Regions from separate parts of the Pseudoalteromonas sp. SG45-1 genome, predicted to be linked through region 3. Evidence: predicted binding sites of a transcription regulator. Region 3 holds the regulator's gene; each other region holds the start of a gene.

The links. Region 3 encodes ArgR, which controls arginine synthesis, uptake and breakdown. Its sites were predicted from a motif close to ANTGAATANNTATTCANT; they were not measured.
Region 1: H5117_RS16175 (OadG family protein) is a predicted target of ArgR. The motif match lies at 1,117-1,134, and genes of this name have one in related genera.
Region 2: gltB (glutamate synthase large subunit) is a predicted target of ArgR. The motif match lies at 1,087-1,104, and genes of this name have one in related genera.
Region 4: H5117_RS07030 (arginase family protein) is a predicted target of ArgR. The motif match lies at 1,226-1,243, and genes of this name have one in related genera.

Annotation. Positions count from the first base shown of each region.
Region 1 is NZ_JACJEP010000022.1:49,179-51,391, reverse strand. It holds gene H5117_RS16190 (YcxB family protein) at 1-102, opposite strand, end outside; gene H5117_RS16185 (hypothetical protein) at 236-427, opposite strand; gene H5117_RS16180 (DUF1328 domain-containing protein) at 486-659, opposite strand; gene H5117_RS16175 (OadG family protein) at 1,179-1,424, shown strand; gene oadA (sodium-extruding oxaloacetate decarboxylase subunit alpha) at 1,436-2,213, shown strand, end outside.
Region 2 is NZ_JACJEP010000015.1:64,349-66,561, reverse strand. It holds gene gltB (glutamate synthase large subunit) at 1-985, opposite strand, end outside; gene H5117_RS13425 (efflux RND transporter periplasmic adaptor subunit) at 1,685-2,213, shown strand, end outside.
Region 3 is NZ_JACJEP010000006.1:183,305-185,517, reverse strand. It holds gene mdh (malate dehydrogenase) at 1-562, opposite strand, end outside; gene argR (transcriptional regulator ArgR) at 788-1,255, shown strand; gene H5117_RS08065 (Dyp-type peroxidase) at 1,263-2,162, opposite strand; gene H5117_RS08060 (ABC transporter ATP-binding protein) at 2,211-2,213, opposite strand, start outside.
Region 4 is NZ_JACJEP010000005.1:214,585-216,797, forward strand. It holds gene udp (uridine phosphorylase) at 76-831, opposite strand; gene H5117_RS07030 (arginase family protein) at 1,286-2,213, shown strand, end outside.

The DNA.
Region 1 (2,213 bases), on a different contig from region 3:
TAAAAAGTATTTAGGTTTTGCACGCTTACTATAAGGGAGTGACTCATCAAAACACTCGTAAAAGTAGGGTTTATCTAATGTGTAGGTGGTTGTGAATGCCATTTTGCCTTGCTTTAAATATCGTTTTTTTTATTTTAACAAGCTAACTGCTAAATGAGCAGCTTTATAGTCAGTGATTTTATTACTGGCACAAAAAAACGGCTCGAAAGCCGTTTTTTTAGCGGTACAAGAAGAATTAACAGTTAGTTTCTTCAGCGTTCACGCCTTCTTTAACATTTTCACATGCATCTTCAACAGAGTTTTGCACATCAGTTACTGCTTCGTCGATACGTTCGCCAGCATCTTCTGCATGGTTGTCTTCACAACCCATCATGAAAAAACCTGCAAATACTGCGATTAGTGCTGCTTTTAAAGTTGTAGAGTTCATAGTGTAATTCCTTGTAAGTATTAATTAAATTTTAGTGTTTGTTAGTTGAATGCTTTATCTACCTGGGTGATTTACCACGTAGTGCACCTGAAACTAATGAAATCACTAAAAGTACTAAAAAGATAAAAAATATAATTTTTGCTATACCAGCTGCGGCACCTGCGATGCCACCAAAACCTAACACTGCAGCGATTAAAGCAATAACTAAAAATGTAATTGTCCAGCGTAACATTGTTTTCTCCTTGGTTATCAAATTTGCTCATAATAACTAATGCCAGTTATATGCCAAAGTTTATTTGGTATAAATATCAATTGGTTATGGTTTTTCGCTGTTGTTCTAGTTATTAGTTGGTTAGTAACTTTTACGCTTTGTTATGTAAGTTATTCACACTGTTGCAAATAACTGCTAAATGTTCACTAAATAAACTTATTTTGGTAAGACCAATTAACAATTGGTGTGTGGCTTTGCATTTAATATTAAGAATTAGTGTTTATTTTTACTTAGCTTGATAGTTAATTAACAACTTCCATATAACTATTAGCTATAGTCGTTATTTCTTGTATGTATTGTAGAGCGCGTGATTGCTGAGTTATAGCATGTAAATTAATTGAGTGTTATGTTGTTTATTGTTTAATTGGTTTTACCAATTTACAAGATGTAGACAAAGCGATTAGTTTTGTTATTATCCAGTGAATAAATATTTAATTAAATCGATTTTTTATTTTCGATATGGGTTTCAAGGGGAGAAAAATGGATATAGGTGCTCTACTCACAACGGCTGGTAACTTAATGCTTACTGGCATGGTTGGGGTGTTTGTATTTCTGTCGATATTAATTGGTGCAGTAACGCTTATGTCTAATTTGGTGACGCGCTTTAGCGAACCTGACGTGGCGACACCAGTTAAATCACCATCTTTTAAATCTCAAGGTGTGCCTAATGAGCACATCGCTGCTATTAGTGCTGCCATTGCTCAGTACAAATCAAATAATAAATAAGGGGCAAACACATGGCTAAATTAAAATTAACAGAATTGGTATTACGCGATGCTCACCAATCATTATTAGCAACGCGTATGCGCCTAGACGATATGCTACCGATTGCTAGCAAATTAGACGATGCGGGTTATTGGTCTATTGAATCGTGGGGCGGTGCTACATTTGACTCGTGTATTCGTTATTTAGGCGAAGATCCTTGGGAGCGTATTCGTGCACTTAAAAAAGCGATGCCTAATACTAAACAGCAAATGCTATTACGCGGTCAAAACTTATTAGGTTACCGCCATTACGCTGATGACGTAGTTGAAAAGTTTGTAGAACGTGCACATAAAAATGGCGTTGATGTATTTCGTATATTTGATGCAATGAACGATGTACGTAACCTAGAAACAGCTATTAAAGCGGCTGTAAAAGTAGGCGCTCACGCTCAAGGTACTATTTCGTACACAGTTAGCCCAGTTCATACACTTGATATGTGGCTAACTCTTGCAAAGCAGCTTGAAGATATGGGTTGTCACTCAATTTGTATTAAAGATATGGCGGGTTTATTAAAGCCGTACGATGCTGAAAAACTAATTAAAGCACTTAAAGAAACTGTATCTATTCCAATTGCTATGCAGTGCCACGCTACAACAGGTTTAAGTACTGCTACTTACCAAAAAGCAATTGATGCTGGTATTGATATGCTCGATACCGCTATTTCATCAATGAGTATGACTTATGGACATTCCGCAACTGAAACTATTGTATCGATAGTTGAAGGGACTGAGCGTGATACTGAGCTTGATT
Region 2 (2,213 bases), on a different contig from region 3:
GCATAGAGTTAAAGTCGTAAAATGCACGTAAATCGTCGTCCATTGCACGGTTTTTCTGCCATGCAGGCGGCACGAGCATACGCATAGCGCGGAATAAATCCATGCCGCCAGCTAAAAATAGCTCAAGCATATTATCTAGGCTTGATGAATCAGAACCGGTTTCGTTTACAAACGGCGCTGCGCTTTGTAAATCAGGAATAAGCGGTGACGCAAATTTATAAGAACGTGCGCGTGCCCACTGGCGGTTACCTTCAATAGTATTAATTTCACCATTGTGTGCTAAATAGCGGAAAGGTTGAGCTAAAGGCCAACGCGGCTGAGTATTAGTAGAAAAGCGCTGATGGAAAACACAAATCGCACTCGTCATACGAATATCAGCTAAATCTAGGTAAAAATTAGGTAAATCCGCAGGCATCATTAAGCCTTTATAGATAGTTACCAAACCAGATAGACTTGCGATATAGAAAGCTTCATCATCAACAATGCGCTTTTCAGCGCGGCGGCGTGCTACATATAAGCGACGCTCTAAGTCTTTAGAACGCCAACCTTCTGGCGCGCTAACAAAAATTTGTTCAAAACCTGGTAATTGCTGTACAGCAATAGGACCCAACATAGATGGGTCGGTTGGTACAACACGCCAACCTAAAATATTTAGCGTTTCTTTTTCTAATTCTTCGCTAAGTATTTGTTTTGCAGCTTGTGCTAAAACAGGGTCTGAATTTAAAAATATCATACCCACTGCGTAGTTTTTGCCTAAGTGCCAATTATGTTCACTGGCAATTGCACGGAAAAAGCTATCTGGTTTTTGTAATAATAAACCACAGCCATCACCTGTTTTACCATCGGCAGATATACCGCCACGGTGCTGCATGCGATCAAGCCCCGTAATAGCAGTACGAATAAGCCTATGACTAGCTTGACCATTAACTTGGGCTATTAAGCCAAAGCCACAATTTTCTTTTTCTAACTTTGAGTCGTATAACATAGACCCCTCCCCTTGCTGCACTGTTAGCGTGGATGAACTGCTCGACGATTTGCTAACAGACGGACAAAACTAGCCTCTATCTTAAATAGAGTCAATAGCACTTTGAATACATATTCACATTCTTGAATATTTCTCACTTCATAGCAAGATTTCTTTTCATCATTATTTTTAACATTTAGCGTTATTTTAACCACTATTTTTTCATGACACTGGTGTCAAGTTTAACATATTGTAAAAAACACAAGCGACCAAAGCCGCAGCTTACGTAAACGTAAAGGCAAGTAAAAGTGAATAAGTATTCAACTCATGAAGGGCTATTCAGTTAACATTTAGATAGTTTTGTGCTATTTCATTACTTTAATGGCTTAACATCCCCGATTATTGCTGCTCATTAGTATAGTTATGAAAGTTCATGTCCTTTTTTGTACATTAATAGTGAATTTTTATTTAAAGCGGTGTCCGATGCGGACATAAAAACTGTCCGCGGACATCATTTTCAAGAACAAAAAAATAAAAAGCACTTTAATATCAATGCGATAATAGTTGGCATATTAATCGTATAGCTTTACATATAATCGCTAATTGGAATTACCATGTTTACTCTAAGCTTATTTTTACTCTCTCCTATTGCCGCCATTTGCACAGCAGCTTTATTACTGCTGTGCGAAAAATACATAAAAGCAATATAGGGGGAATTAAATGATTAAAGATACCAGTGCACAAGACGTACATGTAAAGGCACCTATAAACTATAAAAAATACACGATAATCACTGCGATTGTTTTCATTGTGGTCTCTACAGTTGCTTATATTTTTTTAACTAACCATAGCGCTAAAAGCTCTATTAGCCACTCAAAAGTACAGATTGCAAAAGTACATGTTAAAGCGCTCATTCGAGACATTGCCGCCAGTGGTAAAATTGTTGCTGCTAATGCTCCTAAAATCTACAGCCCAGAACGTGGATTTATAGATTTAAAAGTAAAGGCCGGCGATACAGTAAAGCAAGGCGATACACTTGCCCTGCTGCAAAGCCCTGAGTTAACTAATGAATTAAAGCAACAGGAATCTGTACTTAAACGACTACAAGGCGAGCAGCAAAGGCAGCATTTGCAAGCAAGACGCCAAACACTCACTTTAAATAAAACACTCGATATGGCACAAGTTGAGCTTAATGCCGCTGAGCGCGAAAATCGCCGGGCACAGTTATCAATTCAAAAGCACTTAATTA
Region 3 (2,213 bases):
GAGAAAGTAGAGGCAGAATAGTTGTGCCTGAGTGACCACCAATTACTGGTACTTTTACAGTTGCTACGTCTACGCCTTTAAGTTCAGCAACAAATGCTTCTGAACGAATAACGTCAAGCGTAGTAATACCGAATACGCGTTTAGCGTCGTAAGTACCTGCTTTTTTGAATACTTCAGCAACAATTGGAACTGTGCCATTTACTGGGTTAGTAATAATACCTACTAACGCTTTAGGACAGCTGGCAACAATGCCTTCTGCTAAAGTTTTGATGATGCCAGCATTTACATTGAATAAATCAGCACGATCCATACCTGGTTTACGTGGCATACCCGCTGGGATAAGAACGATGTCAGAGCCTTCAAGCGCTTTATTTAAATCGTCTGCGCCAAAGCCTGCAACTTTAACATCTGTTGGGATGTGAGAAAGGTCAACCGCAACACCTGGTACCACTGGTGCAACATCATAAAGTGATAATTCAGAGCCAGCTGGTAAGCCTGTTTTTAATAATAAAGACAACGCTTGGCCGATACCGCCTGCAGCACCTAATACAGCAACTTTCATTGGAATTCTCCGTAATTTGAGGTAGGAAACATTTGTGGCTCTTAAGATAATGAAATTAGCGACTAAAAACAAATTTATCCTGTCTATTTCAAGTATATTTTCGACCATAGTCGTAAACTTATGTGATTTAACGCATCAAACTGGCAAGTTAACTAAACAACTGCTGCATAATTATTCATTTTTGTGTAGAATTTGCGGCATAAATAACAAAAACGAATAAAGACTATGCAACCACAAGATAAACAAGAAGCACTGGTAAAAGCATTTAAATCACTATTAAAAGAAGAAAATTTTGGCTCTCAAGGCGAAATAGTTGATGCGTTAAAAGATCAAGGTTTTGACAATATAAGCCAAAGTAAAGTATCACGCATGTTAAGTAAATTTGGCGCTGTACGCACACGTAATGCCAAACAAGAAATGGTTTACTGCTTACCTGCTGAAATGGGTGTACCTACGGCTAAAAGCCCATTACGCCAATTAGTAATCGACATTATGCACAACGAAATGATGATCATCATTCGTACCAGCCCAGGTGCTGCTCAGCTTATTGCACGTTTATTAGATTCATTAGGTAAAGCAGATGGCGTACTAGGAACAATTGCAGGCGACGATACTATTTTTATCGCTCCTGCTAAAATATCTGAAATAGATGTAACACTTGAACGTGTTCGCATTTTATTTGATACAGTTTAATAGCAAACTAAATTTGTTTTAAAAACCCTATTGAAGGTGCAAAGAAAGCAGAGCCCATATCGGCTTGAGTAAAATCAAGCCAGTGGTCGTAGCAATCCCCTTCCCCTAAACGACTATTAAGTACTTTTTCAAATGCGGTGCCCGTACAAGCGCATGTAATTGATAACATTCCCTGCTCATACACGTCGCCATAAGGCATGCTTTGATTTAATAGTAGCGGTTGTCCGTCTTCGTCTTTTAGCTCACTTCGCGAAGCATGGCTGGTTTCGACCGCTGGAGTAATTAGCGTGTTATCAAGACGCGTACGTCCCATTATTTGCTCTTGCTCACTCAATGATAAATGCTGCCACATAGTTAAATCATGTTTATAACGCTGAACATGAATATAACTCCCCTGATCTTCAAAGCTACCAGGGTTGCTGATTAAAGCCGTAGCGCGCTTTTTTCTTCCATGTGCGGTGTCGCCACCATAAATAAAACCGTTAAAATCACGACCATCTAAAAAACGAAAATTACGAATTTGCTCCACCAGCTCAACATCGGGGGCAAATAATTTTAAAATTTGCAGCGCAAATAAATGGTTAACATCTTCACGGTCAGAGCGAATTTGCACAAATAAATCGCACGGTTGTACGCTCATTTGGTGATCGCTATGGGTTATATTGGGAAAGCTCTGTAATTCGCTTGGAATGTATTCAGGGAGGATATGCGGCCAGTATTGCGCACCAATAGCAACCATACAAGAGAGCATTGATTCTGAAAATTGATCGCTAAACTCTTCTTCTATAGCGCTTACTTGTTTTAACTTTGCGCGAAGTGATTCGTCTTGACCATCAAACACATTAAAAAATAAGTGCAAACCGTGTAAGTTTGCTTCAGCACAAATCCCTGATTGCGCTTGCGCCATTGTTATTCCTTAGTTTTACAGATAAAAACACAGCGAATAACAAATTAATTA
Region 4 (2,213 bases), on a different contig from region 3:
CACAGCCGGAGCTGTGCTTTATTAAAGCGAGCCATTCTATCGAATTAACTCACTCACTGACTGCTATAACCTGTATTAATCAAGTAATACTTTAGCTGCTTCTAATACTACTGCTACAGATTTACGCTCAATTTCACCGTGGTCTACATTTGGTATTTCTTGGCGAGTACGATTAACAAGTACGCCTGCTACACATGCTGCTTGTAATCCAAGGGCTGCACACATAGTAAATAATGTTGCCGATTCCATTTCGTAGTTCATCACGCCCAATTTTTGCCACTCTTCGCAGCTACCTTGTAGTGATTTAGGAACGTAACCAGAGTGCGTATCGTAACGCTCTTGCCCTGGGTAGAATGTATCGCTTGATGCAGTAATACCAATATGAAAATCGATATTTAGGTTTTTACATGCTTGTACCATAGCTTGTGTTGCATAAAAGTCAGATACAGCAGGGTAGCTAAGTGGTGCAAAATGTTGGCTTGCACCGTCTAAACGTACAGACGCTTGGCTAATTAAAATTTCGCCTTCGTTAATGTGTGGCTGAATTGCACCGGTTGTACCAATACGTAAAAATTTACGCACGCCAAGTTGTGCTAATTCTTCTACTGCAATCGACGTAGATGGACCACCAATACCTGTAGAACATACAACCACAGAGTGGCCGTTTAATTGACCTAAATAAACATGAAACTCGCGAGTTTGAGCAAGGCAGGTTGGGTTGTCTAGGAATTGTGAAATACGTGCTGCACGATCTGGATCGCCCGGTACAATCGCAAGTTTTGCACCTTTAAGATCGTCAATACATAGTCCTAAGTGAAATACCTTTTCCATAGCTAAGCCTTTTATAATAATTTGTTGTCAATCTAGCATGATTGCTAGAAACGTTTATCAAGTACAGGACGATTGTCCGTTTTATCTTAACTCTTCCAATAAAGCCTTAATAATTTTAAGGGCTAATTTGATTTATTCACCAACTATGAATATTCACTCAAGTACTTATATACGTAGCCTTGTTGCGCTGTTGACATGTTCAAGCAGACATAATAAGTATCACTCAAGCGCGTAACTACGATTAAATGAATGATTACAAATTTTCATTAATATCAAATAAATTCAATGGTTTAATCTTGTAGTGTAGACGTAAAAACTAACGTGTTTACTTATATTAAGCACTGACTTATTTAGCAAAGTGGCATTTATTTGAAGTTTAGGCATTTTTAGTGATTTTGCATAACTAATCAAAAGTAATTAGCTACGTACAGAATAAAAACCGAAGGAGTTTATTATGAGCACACAATTTGAAGCATTTAAAAACAAAGTTGAGCACTGTTTGTGCGCACCGGGCGATGGCGTATACACAGTAAATACTGCAAAAGAGCGCAAAGCCGCGCTGCGTAATAAACTTTACGGACAAACTGAAAACGTTGATAATTTGTGGCGCGAGTCTTTAAACGAATTACCAAACTCACCACATAAAGCCGTTATGTTAGGTATTAGTTCAGACTGTGGCGGTGGGATATTACGCGGCGCAAACTGGGGGCCACTGTTTGTACGCTCAGCATTAATTGATCAGCAACCGCAGTGTCATTCGTTTGATTTGGGTGATGTACGTGTGATCCCACATTTACTTCATGACAAATACCTAAATGATGCAACCATTTCTAATTGCCAAAAAGCCTTATATGGTGATGAAGATAACGACTATTACGTAAGCCCGTTATCAATCACTGAAGATGTGTGCGACAGTTTTTACGCAACGTTTAAAGATAAAGGATTATTTGGTATTGGTGGCGATCACTCAATTAGTTACCCACTTACTAAAGCGTACTTAAAAGCAAAACGTGAGCAAGGTAAGCGCACGGCTATTATTCACTTTGACGCGCATACCGATTTACTTGTGGAGCGCTTAGGTATTGATTTATGTTTTGGCTCGTGGTGTACACATATACTAGAGTTTTTACCGGCGCCGCATCATTTAATACAATTTGGTATTCGCTCAAGTGGCAAGCCTAAAGCGCATTGGGAAAATACTTTTGGTGTTAAACAGCACTGGGCACATGAAATCATTGAACGCGGCGCAGCAGCGGTTGCTGCCGACGCTATTGCACAGTTAAAAGCCGATAACGTTGATGAAATATACGTAAGCTTTGATATTGATGCACTTGATGCAGAGTTTGCATCTGCCACAGGTACGCCAGAGCATCACGGTTTAA